Regions from separate parts of the Nocardioides sp. WG-D5 genome, predicted to be linked through region 1. Evidence: riboswitches for the same ligand, from Rfam matches in the RefSeq annotation. Region 1 holds a riboswitch; the other holds the start of a gene.
The links. A riboswitch is a leader RNA that binds a small molecule or an ion and turns the genes downstream of it on or off. The one in region 1 is predicted to bind cyclic di-AMP.
Positions count from the first base shown of each region.

Region 2: it holds a riboswitch for cyclic di-AMP, as region 1 does, so the genes downstream of both, ACWZJV_RS24170 (NlpC/P60 family protein) here and ACWZJV_RS22110 (C40 family peptidase) in region 1, are expected to answer to the same signal.

Region 1 is NZ_CM132928.1:4,561,235-4,575,923, reverse strand. It holds gene ACWZJV_RS22155 (phenylalanine 4-monooxygenase) at 1-177, opposite strand, end outside; RNA gene ssrA (transfer-messenger RNA) at 511-882, opposite strand; gene smpB (SsrA-binding protein SmpB) at 956-1,435, opposite strand; gene ACWZJV_RS22140 (peptidoglycan DD-metalloendopeptidase family protein) at 1,484-2,752, opposite strand; gene ftsX (permease-like cell division protein FtsX) at 2,776-3,684, opposite strand; gene ftsE (cell division ATP-binding protein FtsE) at 3,756-4,445, opposite strand; gene ACWZJV_RS22125 (hypothetical protein) at 4,520-5,137, shown strand; gene ACWZJV_RS22120 (alpha/beta fold hydrolase) at 5,353-6,054, opposite strand; gene prfB (peptide chain release factor 2) at 6,059-7,177, opposite strand; gene ACWZJV_RS22110 (C40 family peptidase) at 7,319-8,122, opposite strand; cyclic di-AMP (ydaO/yuaA leader) riboswitch at 8,125-8,286, opposite strand; gene ACWZJV_RS22105 (response regulator transcription factor) at 8,540-9,220, opposite strand; gene ligD (non-homologous end-joining DNA ligase) at 9,235-10,152, opposite strand; gene ACWZJV_RS22095 (ATP-dependent DNA ligase) at 10,152-11,132, opposite strand; gene ku (non-homologous end joining protein Ku) at 11,254-12,096, shown strand; gene ACWZJV_RS22085 (YciI family protein) at 12,208-12,567, shown strand; gene ACWZJV_RS22080 (RNA polymerase sigma factor) at 12,564-13,838, shown strand; gene ACWZJV_RS22075 (alpha/beta fold hydrolase) at 13,877-14,689, shown strand, end outside.
Region 2 is NZ_CM132928.1:4,996,505-5,011,193, reverse strand. It holds gene ACWZJV_RS24235 (hypothetical protein) at 1-103, opposite strand, end outside; gene ACWZJV_RS24230 (arylamine N-acetyltransferase family protein) at 129-974, opposite strand; gene ACWZJV_RS24225 (flavin reductase family protein) at 971-1,372, opposite strand; gene ACWZJV_RS24220 (lysophospholipid acyltransferase family protein) at 1,453-2,190, opposite strand; gene ACWZJV_RS24215 (hypothetical protein) at 2,289-2,777, shown strand; gene ACWZJV_RS24210 (ROK family protein) at 2,774-3,736, opposite strand; gene ACWZJV_RS24205 (ROK family glucokinase) at 3,761-4,714, opposite strand; gene ACWZJV_RS24200 (DUF5304 family protein) at 4,718-5,140, opposite strand; gene ACWZJV_RS24195 (ArsA family ATPase) at 5,143-6,360, opposite strand; gene ACWZJV_RS24190 (SRPBCC family protein) at 6,372-6,803, opposite strand; gene ACWZJV_RS24185 (AMP-dependent synthetase/ligase) at 6,936-8,729, shown strand; gene ACWZJV_RS24180 (M48 family metalloprotease) at 8,826-10,049, opposite strand; gene ACWZJV_RS24175 (hypothetical protein) at 10,055-11,269, opposite strand; gene ACWZJV_RS24170 (NlpC/P60 family protein) at 11,307-12,293, opposite strand; cyclic di-AMP (ydaO/yuaA leader) riboswitch at 12,309-12,513, opposite strand; gene ACWZJV_RS24165 (hypothetical protein) at 12,610-12,807, opposite strand; gene ACWZJV_RS24160 (NYN domain-containing protein) at 12,930-14,195, shown strand; gene ACWZJV_RS24155 (DEDD exonuclease domain-containing protein) at 14,232-14,689, shown strand, end outside.

The sequences.
Region 1 (14,689 bases):
GTCGATCCGCGGCACTGGCCGCCCCGGCTTCCAACCGAGCGCGGCGCCAGCGATCTCGCTGCGTCGAGCCCGGTAGTCCTGGTCTGCGAACCCGGGGTGGTTGTCCCCCAGATGCACCTCGACCTGCCCGTCCTCGCCCACGGTGACGGGCGAGTAGAGCTGTCCTTCCTCGAACATCCTTACCTCCATGTGACGTACGCCTCACAACCCTATCGCGCACGCAACAGAAGTCGTCCCGCCAGGGAGGTGAACAACCGGAAGTCTTCCGCCCACCGAAACATCAGCCACGCCGAACTAAGGGGTCGACGGCAAGGCCCGCCGCGACGCGATCAGCCACGCGCCACATGAACGGGGGTGCGGGTGGCGAAGCCCCCGCCTCCGCGCGAGCGACGACATCAGCCACGCGGAGCTAAGGGGTGCGGGGATATCCCCGCCGCGACGCGAAGCGTCGCCTGAAAATGACGAACCGACGTGGCCCGCGCGAAGCGCGGGCACACGTCGGCCACAGGTTCGTGGAGCTGCGGGGAATCGAACCCCGGTCCTCGAGCGCCGTGCCAGGTCTTCTCCGGGTGCAGTCTGTGGGTGGCGTTCTCTCATCCCCGGGGCTCGACGCAGACACGTCCCCGACAGGCTCAGCCGACTAGTTGTCCCTCATGCCCCGTCGGCATGTGCATGAGGTGGAGTCTCCTAGATGACGCCTGGATCCGAGCCGGAGACGGATACTCGGTCAGACGCTTCGATCACCGCGTCAGGCGGCGAGAGCGAAGGAACTGCGCTTAGCGTTGGCAGTTATTGGTTTCCAGCGATCGTTTACGAGATGACGCTGGCTCCTCGACCCGCTTCCCCTGGGAGCAACGTCCCAAGTCGAAACCGATCAGCCCCTTTTGAGTTTTCAATGCCAGCGATGCTGGCAACAGGACAACACTACAGTCCCCTGCAGACATTCCCCACTCGGTTATCCCTTCATCCCCTTGAGCTTGCGGCCGACCTCGACCTCGGCCTCCCGCTTGGCCGTACGCTCCGCGATGGTGTTGCGCTTGTCCCACGACTTCTTGCCCTTGGCGACGCCGATCTCGACCTTGGCGCGGCCGTTGAGGAAGTAGAGGGCGAGGGGGACGACGGTGAGGCCCTTCTCGGCGACCTTGCGCTCGATCTTGTCGATCTCGGCACGGTGCAGGAGGAGCTTGCGCTTGCGGCGGGCGGCGTGGTTGGTCCAGGTGCCGTTGAGGTATTCGGGGATGTGGATCCCGTGGATCCAGGCCTCGCCGCGGTCGATGTCGACGAAGCCGTCGACCAGGGACGCGCGACCCTCACGCAGCGACTTCACCTCGGTGCCCTGCAGGACCATGCCGGCCTCGTAGGTGTCCTCGATGTGGTAGTCGTGTCGCGCCTTCTTGTTCTGCGCGATCATCTTGCGCCCCTGCTCCTTCGCCATTCCTCCATTCTCTCAGGCAGGAGGTCATGACCGCGAAACGTTTAGGCCTCAGCCGCCGATCAGCGGCACCGGGTCGACCGGAGTGCCGTCGCGCAGAACGGTGAAGTGCAGGTGGCAGCCCGTGGACCAACCCGTGGTCCCTGCGTAGGCCACGGTCTCACCGCGCCCGACGCTCCCCGAGCGTTTCGCGTAGCTCGAGATGTGGTTGTAGACGGCGGTGTAGGAGTGCCCGTTGACCTTGCCCAGGTAGAGGTACAGGCGGTTGCCCCACACGCTCGAGTAGGAGGTCGAGATGATCTGCCCGGACTCGATGGCGAGCAGCGGGCGGCCGCAGGGAGCGTGGTAGTCGGTGCCGTTGTGCAGCGCGACGTAGCCGTAGATCGGGTGCTTGCGGATGCCGTAGGGCGAGGTGATGTAGGTGTCGGTCACCGGCATCCCGAAGAGCCCGCCGACGGAGCCGACGTTGCGGTCGGTGCCGGAGCCGGCCGACGCCAGCGACCGGATCTTCGTACGCAGCGCCGACTCCTCCGCCTCCAGCTTCCGCAGCTCGGCGGCGTCCGCCGCCCGGGCCGCCTCGGCCGACCGCTTGGCGGTGGCTGCCCGCTCGGCCAGGGTCGACATTTCGTCGTGGGCCGCGGCGGCCTGGTCCCGGAGTGAGTCGACCTCGGCGACCAGCTTGCGGGCCTTCTTCTCCTTGGCGGCGATCGCGTCGGTCGCCTCCTGCACCTCGGCCTCGCGGACGACCAGCATCGTCTCGGTCGCCTCCATCCGCTGGAGCGTGGCGTCCTGGCCCGCGGCGGCCGCGTCGACGTACGTCTGCTGGCGCATCAGGTCCTCGAGCGAGCCGCCGGAGAGCAGGGCCGCCGCCTGAGCCAGTCGCGGGTCTCCCCCGGTGAACCGGGACAGGATCTCGTCGCGCATCTGCTCGCGCTGCGCCTTCACCTCGGCCTGGCCCTCGGCGAGCTCCTTCTTCGCCTTCGCGAGGAGCACCTTCTGCTCGGCGAGCTCGGCCTTCACCTGGGTGTGGGCGGCCTGCACCTCGACGAGCCGGGCGTTGAGCTCGTTCAGCCGGGTCTGGGCGCGGTCGAGCTTCTCCCGCGCCGCGGCGTACGTCGCCGATGCCTCCCGCAGCCCGGCACTGGAGTGCTCCAGATCCTCGGCCGCGGCCTTCTGGTCGCGCTGGATCTCCCGCTGCTCCTGCTCGAGCCGGTCCCTCTCGTCGGCGGAGGAGGGCAGGGTCGGCGAGAGCAGCACGGCAGCGACCACGACGCAGCTGAGCGCAGCGGCGAGCCTGCCGGCACGGGGGAAGACGTGCACGGCTAGACCGTAGGGGATCCGGATCAGACCTTGATGTATTTGCGGGTGAGCAGGAGTGTCGGGACCAGCGTGAGCAGGATGCCGAGGACCGCGACGATGGCGAAGGAGCTGAAGAACTCCTCCCAGCCGACCCACTGCGTCACCGCGGTGGACGAGAGCCGCTGCTCGACGCCGAAGTACATCACCGAGGCCAGCGCGATGCCGGACAGCGCGATGCCGACCAGGGCCACCACGAGCGACTCGAGGAGGAACGGGAGCGCGATGTAGAGGGTCGAGGCACCGACCAGCCGCATGATCCCGATCTCGCGACGCCGGGCGAAGGCCGCCAGCCGGATGGTGTTGGCGACCAGCAGCAGCGCCGCGACGACCAGCACGATCGCGCCGACCAGCGCCGCGCTCTGCAGCCCGTCGACGGCGGCGAGGATCGGCCCGGTGACCTCATGGACGTCACCGACGTGGTCGATGCCGTCCAGGCCGGCGACGGCCTCGATGATCTCGGCGGAGTGGTGCGGGTCGGTCATCGTGACCCAGTAGGACTCCCACATGTCGTCGGCCCTGACCACCGGGTCGGGACCGCTGACGCCTTCGACGTCGAGAGCCTGGAGCCGCTCGTAGGCCTGCTCCTGGCTCTCCTCCTCGACCTTGTCGACGTACTTGTTGTCGTCCAGGGCGTCGGTGATGACCTTCTTCTGGCTGTCGTCGACGGCGCCCGCGCACTGCGGGTTGCGGTCGTTGGCGCCGTTGCACATGTAGAAGGTGATCTGCAGCTCGTCGCCCCAGACCTCCTCGGTCAGCTGGGCCTGCTCACGCAGCAGCAGGCCGACGCCGGCCAGGGTGAGCGAGACGAGCAGGGTCAGGGCCACCGCGACGTGCATGGACAGGTTGCGGCGTAGCCCCTGGCGGAGCTCGGTGAATACATAACGCAGCTGCATGGCGGGTAGAGGAAACTTTCTCTAGTCGAGAGCCTGGTCAGGGTGAGCGGGGCCGGCCGAGGACTGAAGCCTCAGAACTGAGCCCCGTAGCCGCCCTGGACCTGGTCGCGTACGAGGTGGCCGTGCTCGAGCTCGATGACGCGCTTGCGCATCTGGTCGACCATCTGGACGTCGTGGGTCGCCATCACGATGGTGGTGCCCGACCGGTTGATCCGGTCGAGCAGGCGCATGATGCCGACGGTGTTGCCGGGGTCGAGGTTTCCGGTCGGCTCGTCGGCGATCAGGATCATCGGCCGGTTGATGAACGCCCGGGCGACGGCCACGCGCTGCTGCTCACCACCGGAGAGCTCGTCGGGCATCCGGTCGCCCTTGCCGTCGAGACCGACCAGCTCGAGCGTCTCCGGGACGCGCTCGCGGATCTCGCGGTTGGAGTGGCCGGTCACCTGCATCGCGAAGGCGACGTTCTCGGCGACGTTCTTGTTGGCGAGGAGGCGGAAGTCCTGGAAGATCGTGCCGACCTGGCGACGCAGCCGCGGCACCTTCCAGCCGGCGAGCCGGTTGATCTCCTTGCCGGCGACATAGACCCGGCCGGTGGTCGGCCGCTGCTCGCGCAGCATGAGCTTGAGAGCCGTCGACTTCCCCGAGCCCGACTGGCCCACAAGGAAGACGAACTCCCCCTTCTGGATGTCGATCGAAAGGCTGTTGAGGGCGGGTCGGGCCTGCCCTGGATAGGCCTTGCTGACCTTCTCGAAGCGGATCACCGCACCGAGGGTAGTGCAATGGTGGTGGGCTCAGCACTTCGGCTCTGACATACCTGCCCCTGTACTCTGACGGCGTGCGCTCTGCAGTCCGGATCCTCATCGGTGCCGTAGTCCTCACCGCGATCGCGGTCGGGGTCGGCGTGCTCACCCTGAAAGACGACGAGCCGGAAGCACCCGAGGTCAAGGGCGACCTGAGCACCGCGGACACCACCACGATGCACGTACGCCGCGGCGCGTTCTGCGACCGCGTCCCGACCGAGGACGCGACCGAGGCCCTCGGCGGCGCCGCCACCGAGAAGAAGGCCTACGGCGACGGCGACCAGACCGCGATCTCGGGCGAGGTCAACGACGTCGCCCAGGAGTACGGCTGCATCTGGACCGGCCCGGAGGACGCGGCCACCTCGGCGCGCGCGTGGGTCTTCGCCCCGCCGGTCACGCTGGACTGGGCCACCCAGATGACCAAGAGCGTGCCCAAGGGCTGCAAGGCCGCGTCGACCCCGGCGTACGGCAAGCCGTCGGTCGCCCTCACCTGCACCGACGCGAAGAAGCAGCCGAAGGTCGTCTACCGCGGGCTCTTCGGTGACGCCTGGCTCTCCTGCGAGCTCACCGGCAAGGCCGGCGAGTCGACCGCGGCGCTGCAGAAGCGCGCGTCCCGCTGGTGCCTGGTGACCGCCACCGCGGCCGCCGCCTGACGGCCGGCCCCACACCCGCCCCGCCCTCTATCGGCGCGTCATTTGCGCCGAAGCAAAGTCTAGTGCTTTAATCGACTTAGTCGCTCGGGCCGGGTAGGCACCTCACCGGGCGGCGCGCGCCGCCGCAGGCACTGAGTCAGAGCAGAGCCGGCTGGCGAGAGCGGGTGGGGTCCTTAGGGATGGGGATCCCACCCGCGACGCGGGACGCGTCGCATTCAGCGCAGCGACGCGAGCCACGCGAGGACGGTGTCGGCGAACTCGTACGGCTGGTTACGGTGCACGAAGTGGCCGACGTCGAAGTGGACCAGGTCCGCCTCCGGGATGCGGAGGGCGGCCTTCTCGAGGTCGGCCCGCGGGATGTGGCTGTTGCCGCCGCCGGCCACGATCAGGGTCGGCATGGGCAGCAGCTCGAGCTGCTCCCACATCCACGCGTCGTACGTCGTCGCCTCGACCAGCAGGGACGCGATGCACTCCCAGTCGTGCGGCATCGGCCTGGTGGCACGACCGGGCAGCCTCCGCCGGCGCGGCGCGGGCGGCACCACGTCCTCGAGGACCAGCCGGGAGACGAGGTCGGGCCGGTGCATGGCGACCAGGAGGGCGACGTTGCCGCCGGTCGAGTGCCCGACGACCACGGCACCGGAGATCCCGAGCGAGTCCATCGCGACGATGACGTCGTCGGCGATCAGTCGGTGGGAGTAGTCGGAGGCCCAGTCCGAGTCGCCGTGCCCACGCATGTCGAAGGCGTGGACCCGGTGCTCGGCCGCGAACGGCGGCACGACCTCCTGCCACCGCTTCGCACTGCCTCCGAGCTCGTGCAAGAGCACCATCGGCACCCCGTCCTCGGGCCCGTAGACGTCATAGACGTACGCCGCGCCGCGGCCCGGGAGTGGAAGCCTGGTGCGCGTTTGCGCAACCATCAGCTCAGTTCTGTTCGGCCTTCTCGGCACCTCGGCGCCAGCGGATGCCGGCCTCGAGGAACCCGTCGATGTCCCCGTCGAAGACGGCCTGCGGGTTGCCGACCTCGTAGGTCGTACGCAGATCCTTGACGATCTGGTAGGGGTTGAGGACGTAGTTGCGCATCTGGTCGCCCCAGGACGCGGCGACGTCGCCCTTCAGCTCCTTGAGCTGCGCCTCCTCCTCGGCCTTCTTCAGCGCGAGCAGCTTGGCCTTGAGAACGATCATCGCGGCGGCCTTGTTCTGCAGCTGCGACTTCTCGTTCTGGCAGGAGACCACGGTGCCGGTGGGGATGTGGGTCAGCCGGACCGCCGAGTCGGTGGTGTTGACCGACTGGCCACCGGGGCCCGAGGAGCGGTAGACGTCGACCTTGATGTCGTTCTCGTCGATCTCGATCTCGTCGGTCTGCTCGAGCACCGGCACGACCTCGACCGCGGCGAAGGAGGTCTGGCGGCGGCCCTGGTTGTCGAAGGGGCTGATCCGCACCAGGCGGTGGGTGCCGGCCTCGACGGACAGGGTGCCGTAGGCGTAGGGCGCGTGGATCGCGAAGGTGGCGGACTTGAGCCCAGCCTCTTCGGCGTAGGAGGTGTCGAAGACCTCGACGGGGTACTTGTTGCGCTCGGCCCAGCGGACGTACATCCGCATCAGCATCTCGGCGAAGTCGGCAGCGTCGACGCCACCGGCGCCGGAGCGGATCGTCACCAGGGCCTCGCGGGAGTCGTACTCCCCCGAGAGCAGGGTGCGGATCTCCAGGCTCTCGACGGCCTTCTTGACCCGGCCCAGCTCGGCCTCGGACTCGGCGAGCGTGTCGGCGTCGCCCTCCTCCTGGGCCATCTCGACCATCAGCTCGAGGTCCTCGATGCGGCTGCTCAGCTCGGTGAACTTGTTGAGCTCACCCTGCAGCAGGGAGAGCCGTCCGGTGACCCGGGTGGCGTTGTCCTGATCGTCCCAGAGATCGGGCGCGGCGACCTGCTCGCCGAGGTCGGCGATCTCCTTGCGCATCGCGTCCAGGTCCAGCACCTGGCCGATGGTCTGCATCGTTGCCTGGAGCTGCTTGATCTCGGTGTCGAATTCGGGGCCTGCCACGTCTTACAGGTTACTTGACGCGTGGTGCAGCACCCGATTCGCCGGCCCACATATGCGCTCGCCCTCCGGCAAGGGGAACCGGAGGGCGAGCGCCAGGGGGATATGTGGGGGTCAGCCCGATCGAACGGGCCCCGAGAAACTTCAGACCTGGTGGGTCGAGCCGGCGAACCAGCCGCTCCAGGCAGCCTCTTCACGAACAGCCGCACCCGGCTTGGGGGCGTGCAGCATGATCGCCTCGCCGTTCTCCCAGCGCAGGAAGATGCCGACGTGGTAGACGGGGCTGCCCCAGAACATCAGGTCACCGCGCTGGATCTGGTCGTTCGGGATCGTCGGCAGCGCAGCAGCCTGGTCCCGCGAGACCCGGGGAAGCTCGATGCCGGCGGCGCTGAAGGCGTACTGCGTCAGGCCGGAGCAGTCGAACGCGCTCGGACCGGTGGCACCCCAGACGTACGGGTCGCCGATCTGCTCCGAGGCGACGCTGATCGCCCGCTCGATCTTGCCCTGCTGGCTCGCGGCGAAGGCCTTGGCCTCCGCCTCGGCCTTCTTCTTCGCCTCCGCGGCCCTCTTGGCCGCGATCGCTGCCTTGCGCTTCGCCTCGGCCGCCTTGCGGGCTGCCTCGGCCTTGCGCTGCTGCACCTCGACAGCCCTCTCGAGCTGCTGGATGTCGGTGAGCATCGCCGCGGGGGTGGCCGAGGCCTCCAGGGTCGGAGCCTCCACCACGGGGGCCGACTCGACGGTGGTCACCTCATGGGAGACCGGCGCGGCGTTGGCGGCGGGAACCGCCACCAGAGCACCGGCGGCGATACCGCTGGCGAGGGTGATGCGGCCGGCGAGCTTGCCGTGGCCGCTGAGAGATCCTGTGATGGCCCGCACGAGCGAGACGTTCGGCGACCGGAACGGGCGCGCGTTGCCTCGATGGGCAGGACGGGATACGGACTTGGACATGCGTGAGTTCCTTCCCACGCCTGCGAGGTGAGCTGTCGGGTTCGGGCCAGAAGGTTGCCCGGCCATCCTTGGATGGCTTCACCCCAAGCGACCGTCCGAGTTAGTCGCGTGGAACTTGGGTCCCCCGCTCCTGTCCCATACGTACTGCTGAGTGTGAGGGTAAAGGGGGTTCAGTAGTAGGGGCCGGCTTCCGGAGGGACAGGATTCGGCGTGTACCGGGGCCGGTCGTGCGTTCTGCACGGCTCAACCAAGGTGACATGCGATTTGGACCGGATCCAATCCCGAATGCCCGGTTTCCGAGCACATTCCGCGTGGTTACGCGTGTTTTTGCCGTCGTTTGTGAGTCATCTCACGCACTGAACAATGGTCTGACGCCGTGTTGGACTTGCGGTTGCTCCGACTTCGAGTCGGCTGTGACTACTCTCCGGCTTCCAGCCGGAACCCGACTCCGCGGACCGCGACGACCTTCTCCTGCACACCGGCCGCCTCGAGCTTCTGGCGCAGGCGTCCGACGGTGACGTCGAGGGTCTTGGTCGAGCCGTACCAGTTCTCGTCCCAGACCTCGGCCATCAGCCGGTCGCGGGAGACCACCTTGTCGCGGGAGGCGGCCAGCACGGCCAGGAGCGCGAACTCCTTGCCGGTCAGCGTCACCTCGCGCTCGCCGGCGTAGACCCGGTGGGCGGCGACGTCGATGCGCAGGGCGTCGTCGTCGGCGCCGGGCTCGACCGGACCCGAGCGGCGCAGGAGCGCGCGGACCCGGGCCTGGAGGACGGCCAGCGCGAACGGCTTGGCCAGGTAGTCGTCGGCACCGGCGTCGAGCCCGACCACCAGGTCGATCTCGGCGTCGCGGGCGGTGAGGATCATGATCCCGCCCTCGTAGCCGTTGTCACGCGCGGCCTTGCAGACCTCGAGTCCGTCCATGTCGGGAAGACCCAGGTCGAGCAGCACGAGCTCGGCCTCGTAAGGGGGCGCGAGCAGCTCCAGCGCCTTCTTGCCGGAGTCGACCCAGGTGACGTCGTAACCCTCTCGCTGGAGCGTGCGCACCAGCGGGGCGGCGATGTCCTCTTGGTCTTCTACGACGAGCACGGAGTTAGACATGGGGAGAACAATAGTTAGAGGCCTGTAGCCCTTGTGAAGAGATCCCCCGATTCTGACACCCGTGTGACCACATCGTTAGGTCCGAGCTGGTCGATCGCGAGCGGATCCTCGGCTCCGTCCTCGACCTCGTCCCAGCTGATCGGGGCCGCGACCTTCGGGATCTCCTTGCCGCGGAGCGAGTAGGGACAGATGGTCGTCTTCGACCCCGAGTTCTGTGACCAGTCCAGGAAAACCTTGCCTGACCTGCGGCTCTTGGTCATCGTCGCGGTCACCTTGCTCGGGTTGGCCTTCTGCAGGTCCTCGGCGATCTCCTTGGCCAGCGCCGTGGCGAGATCCGGCTCGACGGGCTCGGGCAGGGCGGCATACAGGTGCAGGCCCTTGCTGCCGCTGAGCACCGGCGCTGCGGTGAGTCCGCGCTCGCCCAGCGCCTCGCGCACCAGGAGCGCGACCTGGCAGCACTCCTGGAGCCCGGCCGGCTCGCCGGGATCGAGGTCGATCACGATCCGGTTCGCGCCGGCCGGCGTGCCGTCGGCACCGACGGTCCACTGGTGGACGTGCAGTTCCAGAGCGGAGAGGTTGGCGGCCCAGGTGAGCGCCGCCAGGCTGTCGAGGATGGGGAAGGTGAGGGTGCCTTCCTTGTGGTCGGCCGTGCGCGAGCCGGTGGTCGGGACGGTCACCGTGCGGACCCAGCGCGGCGTGCCGGCCGGGGCGTTCTTCTCGAAGAACGACATGTCCCCGATGCCGTGCGGCCAGCGGATCCTGGTCACGGCACGGTCCTGGAGCTGCGGCAGAAGCACCGGCGCGATCTGGGCGTAGTAGTTGAGCACCTCCCCCTTCGTCATGCCGGTGCGTGGATAGAGCACCTTGCTCAGGCTGGTCAGGGTCAGGACGCGTCCGTCGACCTCGACGCGTACCTCTTCTCGATCGACCATCACAGATCCTCCGGTGAGACGTCGTCCCTGATCCCGATGAAGCTCGGCTGCCGCAGCCGGCCCTTGTAGCTCGGCGCGGCGACAGGGCTGCCATGGGTCTCCACCTCGACGACGAGGAGCGGCTCGACCCAGTGCGTGCCCTTCGCGTCCAGGGCCGGCACGCCTCCGTCGGGGTCGACGTCAGGCCCGGCGAACGGGCTTCTCGCGGTCTCGCGGAGCAGCTCTCCGAGCCGCTGTGCCCGCTTGCCGGTGATGCCGCTGCCGACCCGCCCGCGGTAGATCAGCCCGTCCGGTGTCGGCTGCCCGACGAGCAGGGCGCCGAGACGCTCGGCGCCGCCCTCGGTGCCGACCTCCGGTCGCCAGCCGCCGACCACTAGCGAGGCCCGGTAGCGGTGGGGCAGCTTCACCCAGTCCCTGCTCCGCTCGCCCGGACGGTAGCGGCTACCGCGCCGCTTGGACACGACCCCCTCCAGCCCCTGCGCCTTCGTCACCTCGTGGAGCATCCGGCCGTCGTCGTACGTCGCCGGCACCTGCCACGAGCCCAGGTCGCCCTCGGCGTGGACCGCCTCGAGCACCTTGCGGCGCTCCGTCCAGGGCTCCTCGATGAGCAGCCGCCCGTCGAGACGCAGAAGGTCGAAGACCATGTACGTCGCCGGGATCAGCTCCGCGAACCGCGCCGCCCGGCGGACGTCGCGGTTGTGCATCCGGTCCATCAGCACCCGGAAGTCGGGCAGCCCGGCGTCGTTGAGCGCGATCACCTCACCGTCGACGACGACGTCCCGCTCCGGCCCCGTCGCGATCTCGGGCCACGCCGGTGTGGCGTCGTTGCCGTTGCGCGTGACGAGCCGGGTCTTCGTACGTCCCTGCTCGGACTCTCCGATGAGCCGGATGCCGTCCCACTTGACCTCGTGGACCCACTCCTCCCCCGGAGGAACGTGGGTGCCGGGCGTGGCCAGCATCGGACGCAGCATCGAGTGCATGGACCCATCTTGCTTCATCTCCCGAACGCGCGGGACGGCTCTGACGTGGGTGAATGGGGTACCGGTATTGGCAAATACGACAGATACTTGGTGAATTCCTACCGACTGACGAGGGGTCCGCATGCGTGCGATCTGGAAGGGCGCTGTCTCGTTCGGGCTGGTCAGCGTGCCTGTGAAGCTCTATTCGGCGACGGAGTCCCACGACGTCTCGTTCCGTCAGGTGCACAAGGCCGACGGCGGCCGGATCCGCTATCAGCGGATCTGCTCCATCGACGGCGAGGAGGTGCCCTACTCCGAGATCGCCAAGGGCTATGAGACCGAGGACGGCGAGATGGTCGTGCTCACCGACGACGACTTCGCCAACCTGCCGACGACGTCCTCGCGCGAGATCGCGGTGGAGAAGTTCGTGCCGAGCGACCAGATCGACCCGATGCTCTTCGAGAAGAGCTACTACCTGGAGCCGGAGAACACCGGGATCAAGCCCTACGCGCTGCTGCGTCAGGCGCTCCTCGAGGCCGACCGGGTCGCCCTGGTGACCGTCGCCCTGCGCCAGCGCACCACGGTCGCGGCGCTGCGGGTGCGGCCGACCGACAACGGCGACGTGATCGTCCTGCAGACCATGATGTGGCCCGACGAGATCCGGGTGCCCGACTTCAAGGTCGAGGCCGGCGAGGTCAAGGACTCCGAGATCAAGATGGCCAACATGCTCGTCGAGACGCTCGCGGGCGACTTCCATCCCGAGGAGTTCTCCGACGACTACGCCAGCGCCGTCGAGGAGATGGTCAAGGCCAAGATCGAGGGTGGCGAGGTCGAGCGCACGCCCACCTCCACCAAGACCTCCGGCGAGGTCGTCGACCTGCTCGCCGCCCTGCAGCGCTCGGTCGCCGCGGCCAAGAAGTCGCGCGGCGAGGAGGTCCCCGAGGAGGCCGAGGAGAAGAAGACGAAGAAGTCCAAGGCGTCCTGAGGCGACACGTACCGAAATCTCTGGTGCGGGCGTGTCGAAAGGGGCAGGCTCTGCTCGACGCGTAGGCGACGACGCGCAACGGACGCGTCGCCGACCCGCAAGGAGAAGCAGATGCGCTACATGATGTTCGTGAAGATGGACCCGAACGCGGGACCGCCCCCGGCCGCGCTGATCGAGGCGGTGGAGGCCGAGATCAAGCAGCAGTACGCCGACGGCATCCTGCTCGACGCCGACGGGCTCGGTCCCGCGGTGGAGATCCGGCTGACCGCCGGCGAGGTGACCCACGTCGACGGGCCGTTCGCGGAGGCGAAGGAGGTCGCGGGCGGGTTCTCGCTCTTCGAGGTCCGCTCGCAGGACGAGGCGATCGAGCTCGGGCGCCGAATGATCCAGCTCCACGAGGAGCTCTGGCCAGGACAGGACGTGGCCGTGGAGATGCGGCCGCTGTTCGGTCCGCCGACGCCTGCTGAATGACCGCGACCACCGAAGACGCGATCGTCGCGGTCTGGCGCAACGAGTCCGTACGTCTCCTCGCCGGTCTGGCGCGGATGACGCACGACCTCGACCTGGCCGAGGACCTCGCCCAGGATGCCCTCGTCGCGGCGCTGGAGCAGTGGCCGCACGAGGGCATCCCTCGCAACCCCGGCGCCTGGTTGATGTCGATCGCGAAGCGGCGCGCGATCGACGGGTTCCGCCGCGACGAGGTGCTGCGCCGCAAGGTCGCGCTGCTCGGACACGAACTGGAGGAGGGTGAGATGCCTGACCTGGCTGCCGCGGTCGACCACATCGAGGACGATGTGCTGCGGCTGATGTTCCTCTCCTGCCACCCGGTGCTGGCGCCCGACTCGCGCACGGTGCTGACCCTGCGACTCGTGGGCGGCCTGACGACCGCCGAGATCGCACGGGCCTACTTCGCCAAGGAGTCGGCCGTCGGGCAGCGGATCTCGCGGGCGAAGCGCACCCTGACCGAGGTCGGGGCGTCGTTCGAGCTTCCCACCGGCGAGGAGCGAGCGGCTCGGATGCGCGAGGTGATGCAGACGATCTATCTCGTCTTCAACGAGGGCTACGCGGCGACGTCGGGGCCCTCGTGGACCCGCCCCGAGCTGTGCCTCGAGGGCATGCGGCTGGCCCGGATGCTGGCCGCGCTCGCCCCGGGCGACCCCGAGGCGCAGGCGCTGCAGGGGCTGCTGGAGATCCAGGGATCGCGGCTCGCGGCCCGGGCCGATGCGGAAGGTCATCCGGTGCTGCTGGAGGACCAGGACCGGACCCGCTGGGACCAGCTGCTGCTGCGCCGCGGCCTGGCGGCGGTCGAACGCGCCACGGCACTGGCCTCCTCCGGCACTCCCGGCGGGAGCTACCTCGTGCAGGCGATGATCGCCGCGTGCCACGGGCGCGCCCGGCGAGCCGAGGACACCGACTGGGCCGAGATCGCCCGGCTCTACGATCTCCTCGCCTCCGGTGCCCCGGGGGCCGTCATCGAGGTCAACCGGGCCGTCGCGCACGGGCGCGCCTTCGGTCCCGACGCCGGGCTGGCGATCCTGGCGGCACTCCCCGACGGAGCTCTTCCGGGGTCCCATCTTCCCGCCGGCGTACGTGGGGACCTGCTGCACCGCGCCGGGCGTCATCTCGAGGCCGCGGCGGCGTTCGACGAGGCGGCCTCGCTGACCGGCAACACCGGGGAACGCGAGCTCCTCGAGAAACGTGCGGCCGCGTGTCGAAGAGCCGAGGCCTCGTCCGACGCGTAAGTATCTCGACGACCACCGCGACAGAAGTGAGCAGAACGATGACGAAGACCACCACCTCCGCCGACGGCACCACGATCGCCTACGACGTCACCGGCACCGGCCCGGCGCTCGTCCTGGTCGACGGAGCGATGTGCTACCGCGACTTCGGCCCCTCCAAGGACCTGGCCGCCGCGCTCGCGGACCGGTTCACGGTCTACCGCTACGACCGCCGCGGCCGGGGTGAGAGCAACATCGCGAAGCCTGCTGCCGCGGGCACCATGGAGGCGGTCGAGCAGGAGGTGGCCGACCTCGGTGCGGTGATCGAGGCCGCCGGTGGCCACGCGCACCTGCTGGGCCTGAGCTCGGGGGCGTTCCTCGCGCTGGAGGGCGCACGGGCCGGGCTGCCGATCGACAAGATCGTTGCCTACGAGGCTCCCCTCATCCTCGACGACACCCACCGTCCCAACGACGCCGACCTGGCGCAGCAGGTCGAGAAGCTGGTGGAGAAGGGCAAGCGCGCTGCCGCGGTCGAGCTCTTCATGCGTACGGTCGGGATGCCGCTGGTCGCGGTCAAGATCATGCGCCTGACCCCGGCCTTCAAGAAGCTCACCCCGGTCGCGCACACGCTGGCCTACGACCTGGGCATGTGCGTGCCGTTCCAGCAGGGTGTCCCGCTGCCGGGCGGCTACTACAAGAACGTGTCCGTGCCCGTGCTGTCGATGGCGGGCAGCAAGAGCCCTGCCTACATGACCAACGCCCAGCAGGCCATCACCAAGGCGGTCCCGGGCGCCCGCTACGTCGTCCTCGACGGGCAGAACCACATGGTCGAGGCCAAGGCGCTGGCCCCCGTCGCCACCGAGTTCCTCACCGCC
Region 2 (14,689 bases), 440 kb from region 1:
CCTTGGCCCGGGCGTCGCGCTCGGGGGTGAAGTCGCCCAGCGGCAGCCCGTAGAGCTCGGCCGCGATGTCGAGCAGGTCGGGGGCAGGTGCGTCGTCGCTCATGTCCGCCATCTCAGCACGTCGCCGACTATCGCGTCAGCAACCACTCGTCGTACTCGGCGGCCTGTCGCTTGTGGAGCTCGCGCAGCGCATCGTCCTCGACGCCCCGGAACGACAGCCCGATCCCGGCGAGAGCCGTGCGCCACTGCTCGAAGTCGCGCAGCTCGCGCTCGAAGGCCCCCTCGCCGCTGCGCGCGTGCCGGATCGAGCGGATCGTCTCGGCTCCGGACGCGTCCCGCCGCTGCACCACGAGCTTGCGCGTGAAGTCACCGTCGGGCGGGGTGGAGAGACGCACGTGGGAGGTCTCGATCTCCTCCTGCGTCACGCTGCCGCGCACGAATGAGCCGTTGAAGGAGCCGTGCGGGTCATGGTGGAAGGTCCATCCCGACTCCCCCACACGGGCCAGCCGGTAGACGAACCCGGACTGCCGAAAATGCCCCTCGACCAGCGGCAACGGGTCGCGGAAGCCGTCGCCGTAGCCGACGTCGACCACCCATCGGCCACCGGGGTTGGCCGCGGTCGGCAGACCGCGGATCTCCAGCGCCAGATGGTCCAGGGTCCCCGAGGGGCCGGTCGCCTCGAGCATCTGGCCGGTGCGGCGTACGACGTCGAAGCCCAGCTCGGCGAGCGCCAGCGAGAAGACGCCGTTGTTGTGGAAGCAGTAGCCGGCGTTGCCCCCGGCCGCCACCCGCTCGAGCGTCTCCGCCGGGTCGACGGCGTCGGGCATCCCCGTGGCTCCGATGGCGGCGAGCATGATCGAGAGGTTCTCGTAGGGCAGCGTGTCGAGATGGCGGTGGTGAAGATCGACAAGCGTCTCGTACGTCGCCTCCGGCCGTCCCTCGATGCCGAGCCGTCGCAGGTAGCCCTCGATCATCGTTCGTACCTCCCGTGCCGGTGGACCAGCGGGTCGGTGTCGTCACCGACCTCGAGCGACACGATCTCGCACGTCGCCAGGGCCGACCAACCGATTTCCGTCATCGAGACCAGGCGTACGCCGGCCCAGGTCGGGGCGTCGGTGAGGCGGCGGCCGAACTCGGTCGTCTCCCACGACCCCAGCCGGAACGCGCCGCCAGGAGCGGGAGCGGTGCCGCCGAACGCCTCGGCCAGGTCGCGGTGGCGCCAGTGGAGCAGCGAGACGACGCCGACGCCGGTCTCCTCGAGCTCGTCCCGCAGGTCCGAGTCGGGGTCGAGCAGCCCGAGCACGGCTCCCGGCGAGCCGTTGGCCATCATCAGCGAGGAGACCGTGAGCCCGGCCGAGCCCGACGTCCACAGCGAGACCCGCCCACCCAGACGACCGCGCCACCGGCGTACCGGATCCTCCGGCGTCGGGAACGGGTGGGACGAGTGGATCGTCAGGCTACGTCCTTGGTCGGCCGCGAAGACTTCTTCGCCGGCTTCTCACCGGTGGCCAGCTTCTTGGCGTCGGTGGCGTACATGTCGACGTACTCCTGGCCGGACAGCTTCAGGATCTCGTAGACGATCTCGTCGGTGATCGCGCGCAGGATGTAGCGGTCGTTGGCCATGCCCTCGTAGCGCGAGAAGTCCAGCGGCTTGCCGAAGACGATCCGCGGCCGGACGATCTTGCCGAGCTTCTTGCCCGGGGGCGCGATCACGTCGGTGCCGATCACGGCGACCGGGATCACCGGAGCACCGGTATCCAGAGCCAGCCGGGCGATGCCGGTGCGGCCGCGGTAGAGCTTGCCGTCGTGGGAACGGGTGCCCTCGGGGTAGATCCCGAAGAGCTCGCCGTCGCCGAGGACCCGCTTCGCCGCGATCAGGGCACCCTCGGCCGCGGTCGCTCCCGACCGGTCGATCGGCACGTTGCCGGTGCCGCTGAAGAACGTGCGCTGCAGGAATCCCTTCACGCCCGTGCCGGTGAAGTACTCCGCCTTGGCCACGAACCGCACCATCCGCGGAGAGCCGAGCGGCATGAAGAGCCAGTCGGCGTAGGAGAGGTGGTTGCCGGCCAGGATCGCCGGCCCCTTGCGCGGGATGTTCTCCACACCCTCCCAGGTCGGACGGAAAACCGCCCGGAGCAGAGGACCGACAGCGACCCACTTCAAGAACGAGTAGAAGAGCTTCGTCGACACCCCATCGCCTTCCCAAATTGCCTTCGACCGATGAGCCTATAACGAGACAGGTACTTCTACTCCCGCACCCTGTCATGAGATCCGGCTAGGCTGGAAGAGTGAGTGACCGAGACGACCGGCCCGAGGACACGACCGGGGCCTCCGACGACGCCTCCGTGCCTGCCGACGGACCGCCGTCGGACGAGGAAGTCTGGCGCGAGATCGTCGAGAACTACGGCGACCGCCCCGCCCTCGAGGAGGAGCCGGTCTCCCGTGGACTCTTCGAGAAGAAGATCGACATCGTCGAGCCCGTCGACGAGCCGGACCCCTACGACGACATGTGGCGCGACGACGAGGAGGGCTACGTCCCGCCGCCTCCGCCGCCCCTGCCGAAGCCGACCCCGGCGCGTCTGCTGGCGTGGATCGGCGTGCTCGGCGCACCGGTCGCCGTGCTCGTGCTGATCGTGGTCACCCAGGTCACCGACCGGCACTTCGACAGCTGGGTCATCGGCGGACTGGTCGCGGCCTTCATCGCCGGGTTCGTCTACCTGCTGATCACGATGCCGTCCGAGCCCCGTGACCCCTGGGACGACGGCGCCCGCGTCTAGCTCTCGCCGGTGGCCCGGCGGGCCAGGATGCTCGCACCCACGACCCCTGCCTCGGCCCCGAAAGCGGCCTCCGCGATCGGCGGCACCTCGCGGTGGAGGCGACCGACGAGCGAGGCCTCCAGGGCCGTCCGGGCGGGCGCCAGCAGCAGGTCGCCCGCGGTCGAGACTCCCCCGCCGACGACCAGGAGCTCGGGGTCGAATGCGGCCACCAGGCCGGCCATCCCGACCCCCAGCCAGGACCCCACCGACTCGTACGCAGCCAGCGCGAGCGCATCGCCGTCGGCCGCAGCGGCGGTGATGGCCGGGCCCGTGATCTTGAGCGGGTCACCCGCGGCCAGCTCGTCGAGCGCGCCGCCGGCGTACTCCTCGGTCTCCACGCGGGCGCGCACGAAGGCGACCAGCGCGTTGCCGGAGGAGTACTGCTCCCAGCAGCCGGTGAGGCCGCACTCGCAGGGCAGCCCTCCGGGCACGACCTGCATGTGGCCGAACTCCCCGGCCATCCCGTTGCGGCCCCGCACCACCCGGCCGTCGAGGATCACGGCGCCGCCGATGCCGGTGCCGAGGGTGATGAGCAGGGCCGAGTCGACGCCGCGGGCCGCGCCGAGCTCCAACTCGGCCAGGGCGGCGCAGTTGGCGTCGTTGTCGAGCGCCACCCGGGTGCCCCAGCGGGAGGACAGCCGGGTCAGGGTCGGCTCGCCGCGCCAGGGCAGGTGAGGAGCGAACATGACCCGCTCCCCCGCCGCGTCGACGAACCCCGCGGCAGCCAGCCCGACGCCGGCGACGGGCCGGCCGGCGGCCACCTCGGTGACCGCCTCGGTCAGCGCGTCCTCCACCAGCTCGAGCTCGACCCGGCGCCCGGGTGTGCTGCGGTGAGCGGTGCGGAGCACCTCACCGGACGGCGAGACCTCCGCCGCGAGCACCTTGGTGCCGCCGATGTCGACACCGATGTGCAGGCTCACTGGACCCGGCTCATCGGACGTGGCTCACCTGCGGGCCAGGTCGGCCGCGCCGATCAGGCCCGCCTCGTTGCCCAGCGTCGCCTTGCGGATGTCGAGCATCGGGCGGTGTCCGCGGCCGGTCAGCTGCGCCAGGAAGGCGCGCCGCGCAGGCCCGAGCAGCAGGTCGTCGGCCTCGGCCACGCCGCCGCCGATGGCCACCACGGCCGGGTCGAGCACGGCGGCGATCGAGGCGATCCCCTCGCCCAGCCAGATGCCGAGGTCGGTCAGCGCCTCGATCGCGAAGGCGTCCCCGTCGCGGGCCGCCTCGGTGATCAGCGGACCCTTGATCTTGTCGAGGTCACCCTCGGCGCGGTCCAGGACCTCGCGGGCCAGCAGCGACCCGCCGCGCGCCGCGGCGCGGACGTTGCGCACCAGGGCCGACCCCGAGGCGTACTGCTCCCAGCAGCCGCGGTTGCCGCAGCCGCACAGGTGGCCGTTGGGCACGACCCGCATGTGGCCGATCTCGGCGCCGACGCCGAAGGCGCCGCGGTAGAGGTCGCCCTCGAGCACCAGGCCGCCGCCGACACCGGTGCCGACGGTCACCAGCATCATGTTGTCGACCTCGGCACCCGCGCCGTACTCGAACTCGCCCCACGCAGCGGCGTTGGCGTCGTTCTCGATCACGACCGGCAGCTCGAGGACCTTCTCCAGGCGCTCCTTGAGGGGCACGTCGCGCCAGGCGATGTTGGGGGCGAAGAGGACCGTCGAGCGGCCCTTGTCGATGTAGCCCGCAGCGCCGATTCCGACGCACTCGATCGGGTGCTTGGTCTTGAGCTCCTGGACCACCTCGACGATGGCGGCCTCGATGGCCTCCGGGCTCTTCGCCGGCGACTCGACCCGGTGGTCCTCGATGATGTTGCCGTCGTGGTCGACGACTCCGCCGAGGATCTTGGTGCCACCCACGTCGACACCGCAGGCCAGCTTCTTCGTCGTCGTCATGCCTCAGCTCCAGCCGTCGAGATCGATCCGCTCGACCTTCTCCGAGCGTCGCGCCCAGTCCCGGGTCGCATCTTCCTCAGCCCGCACGCCATCACTGTGAGCATCCTCGCCTTCACTAGGGCCAGCACCCGGACTCGTGGCCGCCGCGTTGAGCACCGTGGCCGCGGCCTGCATCAACGATGCGGCAGCGCTGGCCAGATGCACCTTGACCTCCGGGCTCGACTCCCGGAGGACATGAACGGTACGGCACAGCGGGCAGTAGGTGCATTCCGGTGCCCCCGTTCCGAGATGGTCTCCGAGCCCTTCGGCGAGGTGGCCGATCCGGGAGTCCTTGGCCCACTCGCCGATGGCCTCCATCAGCCGGCCGAGCTCCTCGGCGGTCGACCCCAACGGCTCGTCCGCCCACTCGTGGCGCTGCTCGCTCACGATTACTCGCTCTCGATGTTCGTCGTCTGCCGAGAAAACGTTACTCGCAGCTCCCCACCCTCGACGCGCGCCCCGCTGACGCGCATCCGGGCGAGTGCGGCGGGCAGGGTCAGCAGCCGCCGGTAGGACCCCACGGTGATCGCCAGCTCGTCGCCGTTGCGGCCCAGCTGGACCTGGTCACGCTCGACCCACTGGGCCAGCCCGGGCAGCGCCAGGTGGACCACGGTGGTCTCGCCGCCGTCGTCGCTCGCGGTCCGGAACGGCGCCGGGGTCTCGGGGACAGCCAGCGGGTCGACGCTGCCGGTCCAGGCATAGGCGGCCTCGGCGACCTCCCGCAGATCCTCGACGCCCACCGGCTCGGAGGGCCGGTAGAACGAGCGCCACACCGGCAGCCCCTCGAAGGAGGCGCCGACGTCGCCGAGCACGTCGTCCTGGGCCTTGACCCAGCCGGCCCGCCAGTCGTCGGAGCCGCCCGCCGGGAAGATCCGGTTGGCGACGACACCGTCGACGCGATAGCCGTAGAGGGAGAGCGTCGTCCACGACCGTCGTGCCTCGGCGAGCACGACCCGCTCGGGGGTCAGCACGATGCGTACGGACGCCTCGGGGCCGGACAGCAGGGCGCGGACGTCGGCGAGCTCGTCGTGGAGCCGGACGAGCGCGTCGAAGACGGAGTCGCCGGGCATCGGCACCCCGGCAGCCTTGGTGAGCACCGGCTTGAGCGCCTTCACCATCGTGCGCTGGACCGGGAGGATGCGCTCCAGATACCAGCCCAGGGCCTCGGGGAGGGCGAGCAGGCGCAGCGTCTCGGCGGTCGGGGCGCAGTCGACGACGATCGTGTCCCACTCCCCCGAGACGGCCATCCGGCGCAGCTCCAGGAGCGCGAAGACCTCCTCCGCGCCGGGGATGACGGTCAGCTCCTCGGCCGCGATCCGGTCCACCCCGATGGTGTCCAGGACGCTCAGCAGATAGCCCTGCACCTCGGCCCAGGACTCCTCGAAGCGGCGCTGGGCGTCGACGTGCTGGACGTAGAGGTGGTCGGAGACCTGGACGGGCTCGGAGCCCAGCGCCGACTCGAGGCCGAAGGCGTCGCCCAGCGAGTGGGCGGCATCGGTCGAGAGGACCAGCGTGCGCAGCCCGCGGGCCGCGGACATCGCCGCGGTGCCGGCCGAGACGGTGGACTTGCCGACGCCGCCCTTGCCGGTGAAGAGAAGGATTCTCACGAAGGCATGCCCTACTTCTCCACCCGCTGCTTGAGGCCGCGCAGGGCGGTGTCGATCAGGACCTTCTCACCCTTGCGCTTGAGCATGCCGATCAGCGGGATGCTCAGGTCGAGCGCGAGCCGGTAGGTGACCTCGGTGCGGCCGCCGAGGTCGCGCAGCACGTAGGCGCCGTCCATCGACCGCAGCAGGTTGCCCTTCACCAGCGACCAGGTCACCTGACGGTCGTCGTCCCAGTCGTACGCCAGGGTGTATTCGTCCTTGATCGGCGCGACGTCGAGCACGAACCGGACCTGCTCGGCACGCCCGTCGACGCCGGTCTCGAGGACGCTGACCTCCTGCATGCCCTTGGCCCAAGCTGGATAGGACTTGAAGTCCGCGATCACCGCCATCACTGCCGAGGGCGCGGCCTCGATCACGATCGTCGAGGTGGTCTGATCGGCCATCGGTGGTGTCCTCACTCCCTGACTTGCTAGGTGGCATGGAGCGTACCGGATAGCATCCCGGTGAAATGGTCGGGCTGTGACGGGGGTAACCTCCGGTTCGTACCCACCTACCATCAGTATGCGGAGGCCCTTGTGCGCGAGTTCTCCACGCCCGCGACGTACGTCGTTCCCCCCACCGGCAACCTGAGCGACGATGTCGTCCGCAACGCCGCCGAGGCGCCCGATGTGGCCGTCCTCAGCCGGCCAGGTCCTGACGGCACCTGGGTCGACGTGACGTCCGCGGAGTTCCTCGCCGAGGTCTCCGCGGTCGCCAAGGGTCTGATCGCGGCGGGTGTCGGCGCTGGGGACCGGGTCGCGCTGCTCTCCAAGACTCGCTACGAGTGGACCCTGATCGACTACGCGATCTGGTTCGCCGGCGCGGCGACGGTGCCGATCTACGAGACCTCCTCCGCCGAGCAGATCGAGTGGATCCTGCAGGACTCCGCCGCCGTCGCGATCGTCGCCGAGGACGCCGGGCACATCGGCCGGATCAGCGAGGTCCGCGCGAGCTGCACCGCTCTCAACAACGTCTGGTCGATCAACGACAACGCCGTCGACCTGCTGGTCAAGCTCGGCACCGACATCACCGACGAGCAGCTCGAGGCCCGCCGCAGCGCGGTCACCCCCGAGGACGCCGCGACCCTGATCTACACCTCCGGCACCACTGGGCGCCCGAAGGGGTGCGTGCTCACCCACGGCAACTTCATGTTCGAGCTCGGCGTCGCGGTCGACTCCCTCGACGGCCTGTTCAACATCGAGGGCCGCAGCACGCTGCTGTTCCTGCCGCTCGCGCACGTCTTCGCGCGGATCATCCAGATCGGCTGCATCAAGTCGCGCACCCGCCTGGGCCACACCCCCGACATCAAGAACCTCGTCGCCGACCTCGGCACCTTCCAGCCGACCTTCGTGCTCGCGGTGCCGCGGGTCTTCGAGAAGGTCTACAACACCGCCTCGCAGAAGGCCGTCGCCGACGGCAAGGGCCGCATCTTCGACATGGCGACCGAGGTCGCGATCGACTACTCCCGGGCCACCGAGACCGGCAAGGCCCCGCTTCTCCTCACCGCCAAGCACAAGCTGTTCTCCAAGCTCGTCTACGGCAAACTGCTCGCCGCCCTCGGCGGCAACTGCTCCTACGCCATCTCCGGCGGCGCGCCGCTCGGCGACCGCCTCGGCCACTTCTACCGCGGCATCGGCGTCACCGTCCTGGAGGGCTACGGCCTCACCGAGACGACCGCGGCGCTCACGGTCAACCTGCCCGAGGCGTTCAAGATCGGCACCGTCGGGCGGCCGCTCCCCGGCACCTCGGTCCGCGTCGCCGACGACGGCGAGCTGCTCTTCAAGGGCGGCCAGGTGCTCAAGGAGTACTGGCAGAACCCGACGGCCACCGCCGAGGCCAAGACCGACGACGGCTGGTTCCACTCCGGCGACCTCGGCGAGGTCGACGACGAGGGCTTCGTCAAGATCACCGGCCGCAAGAAGGAGATCCTGGTCACCGCCGGCGGCAAGAACGTCGCCCCGGCCGTCCTCGAGGACCGCCTCCGCGCCCACGTGCTCGTCGACCAGTGCATCGTCGTCGGCGACGGCCAGCCGTTCATCGGCGCGATCGTCACCATCGACCCCGAGGCGCTGCCCACCTGGGCCGAGGCCAACGGCAAGTCGGCCAACATCGACGACCTCGTCGACGACGAGGACCTGCGCGCGGTGATCCAGAGCGCCGTCGACGACGCCAACAAGGCGGTCTCCAAGGCCGAGTCGATCCGCAAGTTCGTGATCATCCCCGACTCCTGGACCGAGGAGGGTGGCCAGCTCACCCCCAGCCTCAAGCTCAAGCGCAACGTGGTCATGCGCGAGTTCAGCCACGAGGTCGAGGCGCTCTACGCGAAGTAAAAGCTGTTCCAGTGGCGCCGAGTCGGCGCATCTGACCCCGTGCCTGGCGAAGCGAAGCGAGCCAGAGGCGTCGGATGCGCCGACTCGGCCTTTATCTCAGTCCAGAACCCGATGCGCGATCGCGATCCGCTGCAGGGTCGTCGGGTGCGAACCGAACCACCACTGCGACCACGCCTGCGGCGACGGGTCGGAGAGAGAGCGTACGCCGAGGGCGTGCTGCAGCCGCGTGAACGACTCCAGGTCGCCGGTGGCGTGGAGCGCGTCGACATCGGCGCGGGCCTCGACGTGCCGGCTGAGCCCGTTCTGGACGGGCATCGCGAGCACGCTCGCCAGCGCGAAGACCGCCAGCAGCATCGGGATGCCTTCGGGCGTGGCGTACTGGTCCTGGCGGCGGTAGGAGAGCAGCAGCCCCAGCAGGCCGACGCCGGCGACCGCGCCGGCGGCGCCGATGACGGTGCCGACCAGGACGTCGTCGTGCTTGGCATGGGCGAGCTCGTGGGCGACGACGGAGAGGACCGCCCCGTGCGCCGCCGCATCGCGCTGCGAGTCGACGAGGTTGTCGTAGAGGACGACCCGGCGGGTGGAGCCGAAGCCGGTGACGTACGCGTTGAGCGAGGTCGTGCGCCGGGAGGCATCGACCACCAGGACATCGTCGAGATCGACGCCCTCGCGCTCGGCGATCGCCATCACCTCGGTGCGGAGCTGGCCGCGCGGCAGCGGCTCGAAGTCGTTGAACAGCGGGTCGATGACGACCGGGTAGACGAACGATCCGAGCATCACCAGGGCCGCGACCAGGGCGGCGGCGACCGCCGGCCACCACCGACGGCCGAGGCGGATGCAGGCGAAGAGCGCGAGCAGCGCCAGGGACGTGATCACGATGCCGACGACCTGGTTGAGCAGCGAGTCGGTCAGCCAGGGCGTCCATCCCTGCCTGGAGAGCCCGTAGCGCACCTGCAGGCGGTGGATCGCCACCCCGAACGGCAGCGTCGCGATCCAGCCGAGGAGCGTGACCACGGCGACCGCGAGCACCACCCGGAGCAGCCACGGCCCCCGCAGCCGGGCCACCAGGCGCCTTCCGAGCGAGGTGAACCCGAGCACGCAGGCGATCACCAGCGAGACGAGCAGCGAGGCCCGGCTGAGCCAGCGCGCGGTGCCGGAGTAGGCCAGCATCCGCTCCAGCTCCTCGGGGGTGAACACGTCACGCTCGTCGGGCAGGTCGAGCGGGCCGCCCGGGTAGGGATGCCACGGGATCAATGTCCACGCGAGCACCACGAATGCGACCGCCCCGAGGACGAGAACCACCCAGGACGTACGCCGCATGCCGATCACGACGCAGAGTGTGACAGACGGGTCCGCCAGCGGGCGGTCAGCTCGTCCTCCCCGAAGCCGAAGCTCGCCTGAAGGGCCTTCTCCAGAGGGATGCCGCGGCCGGTGTCGTCGTAGAGGTCGACCAGGGCCTGCTCGCCGCCGGCCTCGGCGAGCACCTCGCAGGCCAGCCAGGCGGCCTCGTACTCGGCGCCGAAGTGCTCCGAGCGGGTGTTGAACTCGGCCTTGCCCGGCAGGTGGTCGGGGGCGCCGTTCTCGCGGACCTGGGCCAGGATCTGGCCGGCGGTCTTGCTCAGCGGGAGCTTGGTGTCGCGCAGCGCGACGTAGTCGGCGAAGCCCTCGACCAGCCACATCGGCCGGTTGACGTTCGTCGCCGCGTCGGTGGCCGCATGGGTGGCCTCGTGGGTGATGACCACCTGGGCGCCGGGCGCGTCCAGGTCGCCGATGACGCCCTGGTTGACCCACACATGGAGAGGTGTCCCGGGCTTCGTGGAGCCGTCGACGGTCGCGGTCACGGCGGCGACGGCGGTGTAGGTGCCCTGCTGGGCGCCGAGCGCGGAGTCGAGGCCGGTGGCCGGCACCTCGAGGACCAGGCGCGGCCGGTCCCACGGGATCACCTTGCGGACCTGGGCGACCGCGGTGGCGGCCAGCTCGGCGTAGCGGTCGGCGACCTCCGCGGAGGCCTGGACGATCACGAGGCTGGAGCCGGCGCGGCGCACCTCGACGGGGCCGCTCAGCCACAGCGGCATCCGGGTGCCCTGGGACGCCGAGAAGCCGGTGATCGCCCCCTGCGCGTCGAAGCCGACCCTGAGCTCCTCGGTCAGCGCCGGGTCGCCCGGGGTGCGCCACGACATCTCCACGTCGGCGGTGAAGGAGCCGTCCTGCTCCACGTTGCCCGCCTCGGCGACGTACCGCGCGGTCACGTCCTCGAGGCCGATGGCGTGCGCGTTGCGCACCGCGACCGAGGCGGCGTCCTCGCCGTCGGGCTCCGCCCCCTCACGTACGCCGCTGACCAGCTGCTCCAGCGAGGCCCGGGCGCCCTCGGTGTCGGCGCGCACGACCGGCGCGGTGGACGGTGTCGGCGCGACGTACTCGCCACCGCCGGTGAGCCGCCACCCGACGAACCCGGCGAGCAGCATCACCAGCACCAGCGCGGCCCCGATCACGGCGGGGTGCGCCTGCAGGCGGGAAAGAAGAGAGCCGACCGTTCGCACCTGCGAACGATCGGCCTCTTCGGGGTCCTGGGTCAACTCAGCCCGGGCGGACGGCGCCCGTGTAGGGCATCTCGTCGATCGGCGAGACCTTCACACCGGTGCTCGGGTTGGCGGCGTGCACGATCTGGCCGTTGCCGATGTACATACCGACGTGGCTGATCGGGCTGTAGTAGAAGACCAGGTCGCCGGGGGCGAGCTGGTCGCGCGAGACCTGCGGGCCGCTGCTGTACTGCGCCGAGGAGGAGTGGGGCAGCGAGACACCGGCCTGGCCCCAGGCACCCATGGTGAGACCGGAGCAGTCCCACGACTCGGTGCCGGTGGCGCCGTAGACGTAGGAGTCGCCGACCTGGGCCAGGGCGTAGTCCACGGCCGCCTTGGCGCGGCCCGAGGGCGGCGGCAGGTTGGACGGGATGCTGGTGTCGGTGGACTGGATGGCCTCCAGCTCATCGGCCTCGAGCTCGTCGAGCTCGGCCTGGGCCGCCTCGAACTTCTCGTCGATCTCGCTCTTCTTCTGCTGCATGGTCGTCTTGACCTTGGACATCTGCGCCTTGGCGTCCTCGGTGGCCTCGCGGCGCACCTGGAGGGCCTCGGCCTCGGTGTTGTACCGAGCAAGCAGGTCGGCCTGCAGCGCGTTGTAGGACGAGACGGTGGCGAGACCGGCGAGGAACTCCTGCGGGTCCTCGGAGGTGATCACCTGGCCGACGGCGGAGACGTCGGAGCCCTCGAACTGCCGCAGCACGGAGTCGCGGAGCTCGGCGCGGATCTTGTCGAGCTCCTTGCTCTGGCGCTTCTCGTCGGCGTTGAGGTCCTCGAGCTGGTCCTTGAGGTCCTGCAGCCGCAGCTTGGCGTTGCTGTAGTCCTCGTTGGCCGCCTCGGCCTGCGTGTAGAGCTTGTCGACCTTCTTGCGAACGTCGTCGATGTCTGGTTCGGCCTGGGCGGGGGTCGCTGCGGGAATGATCCCGGCGACACCGATGGCGGCGATGCCGGCTGCACCGGCAATGAGTCGCTTCCGGTCGCGTGTCACGAGCGGACGGTCTCCTTGTGTAGTCGTTGAACGCCTACCGGGTGAGCTGACGGGTTCAGGCACGACCTGCCCTACCACCGCTCCTCGACCTGGTCTCCCAGATCGACCTTGCGGCGGATGCACCCCAGGTGATCGCACTCCGTCTTGCGGCGTACGACCGGTGTGGTTCCCCGGCTCCTGGCCCGCCCCGAAGCGGGCCTGGACTAAGCGCGACACTCGCGTGAGCCGGTTGACTCACTTCCACGAGCGCCAAGTTCCTGCGCACATTAGCCGACGGGATCCCCCACCTGCCAACCACCCACGCCCAAAAGTTCGGCTACATACCTTCCACTAGTGGCAGAGCCACCATCCGCAGCGGCGGGACGAGCCCGCCGTCGGCGAGCACGTCGAGCGCCCGGCGCTCCTCGTCCTCGATGGTCAGCTCCGGCGGCGGGCCCAGCAGCACGGTGACCACGCAGTCGTGGCACGCCAGTCCGCGCACGAGGCAGGTGTCACAGTCGATTCTCGTCGTCATGCTGCGACGGTCTCACCGACCACCGACATTTTTGCTTTCGTACGGTTGCGTGCGGCGTGTCATCGCCATCGCAGCGCGGTATTCGAGGCGGCGATCGCTGGGGTGGTCCCTACACTTGGAACATGGAGGTCTCCGCGTACGCGACGCTCCCCGACACGGTCCGGGGGCGCATCGTCGCGCTCACGGCCGGGGTGCTTCCCGACGTGGTGCGGCTCCCGCCCGCGCTCAAGCGGATCGCCGACTTCGCGCCCGCCCGGCGCGCCAAGGCCGGCGGCGCGATGATCGCCTCGGTGCTTGAGACCGACGACGAGGTGCGGGAGAAGGTCGGGAGCCAGCTGCGCCCGGCGTACGTCTCCGAGGGCTCCGGCGAGGACGTCACGCTGCCGGAGGATCCGGCCGAGGCGGCCGCCGTCGTGTGGCTCGTCCGCCCCGACGGCTGGGAGGTCTCGCTCAAGGAGGCCCTCGACCGGCTGGACGCCGCCGCGGTCCCGGTGGTCGACGCCGAGGTCGCGCGCCTGCGCGGCAAGCTCGCCGCGGCGGAGGACGAGATCCGCGAGGTGCGTGCCGACCGCAAGGCGCGGCTCGACGAGCTCAAGGCCGACAACACCGCGCTGCGTCGCAAGCTCGGCGAGGCGCGGGCCGCCGCCCGCGAGGCCGGCACCGGGCTGGACGAGGCTCTGACCGAGGCACGCGAGGCGCTCGCCCGCGCCCAGGAGGAGCTCGCCTCACGTGACCGCCAGCTGCGCCAGCTCCGCGGCCAGATCGACAAGCTGGAGCGCGAGGCGGCCGCCGAGCGGCGTACGTCGAAGACGGATCGCGAGGACGCTTCGCTGCGGGCCCGTTTCCTGCTCGACACCCTGCTCGACGCGGCCGGCGGGCTCCGCCGCGAGCTCGCGCTGCCGCCGGTCACCGGCACCCCGGGCGAGCGGGTCGAGGCCGAGCTGGCCTCCGCGGACGCCGCCGCTGGCGTGGGCGTCACCAGCAGCGCCCACCTCGAGCAGTTCCTGGCGATGCCCAGGGTCCGGCTGATCGTGGACGGCTACAACGTCTCCAAGGCCCTGTGGCCCGACTCCGCGCTCGATGCCCAGCGGCTGCGGCTGCTGCGCGCGATCGCCCCGATCGCGGCCCGCACCGGCGCCGAGACGACCGTCGTCTTCGACGCCCACTCCGCGTCCGTACGTCCCACCGCCGTGCCCCCTCGTGGCGTCAAGGTCATCTTCTCCCCCGAGGGCGTCATCGCCGACGACGTCATCCGCGACCTCGTCGACGCCGAGCCCGCCGGCCGTGTCGTCCTCGTCGCCACCGACGACGCCGAGGTCATCAAGGACGTACGCCGCGCCGGTGCCCGCACCGTCCCGCTCTCCTCGCTCTCGCCCCTGCTGGGTTGACGCCTCTGTCGGTGGCGCCCGCTAGTGTGTTCGAACATGAGCACGATGGCGGTTCGTGAGGCGCGGAAGGAGATGCGCGCCCGAGCCGTGGCACGCCGGCACCAGGAGACCGCCGGCCGCTGGGAGGCGCAGCGCGGCTTCGACGAGCTCGGCCGACCGCTGCGCGACCTCACCTTCTGCGTGGTCGACCTGGAGACGACCGGCAACAGCCCCGACAACGGCGGCATGATCACCGAGATCGGCGCGGTGAAGGTGCGCGGCGGCGAGGTGCTGGGTGAGTTCCAGACGCTGGTCAACCCGCACACCGGCATCCCGCCGTCGATCGCCGTCCTGACCGGCATCACCAACTCGATGGTCGCCTCCTCCCCCACGATCGAGTCGGTGCTGCCGGCGTTCCTCGAGTTCGCCGAGGGATGTGTGCTGGTCGCCCACAACGCCCCGTTCGACGTGGGCTTCCTCAAGCACTTCGCCGCGAAGCAGGAGCGGCCCTGGCC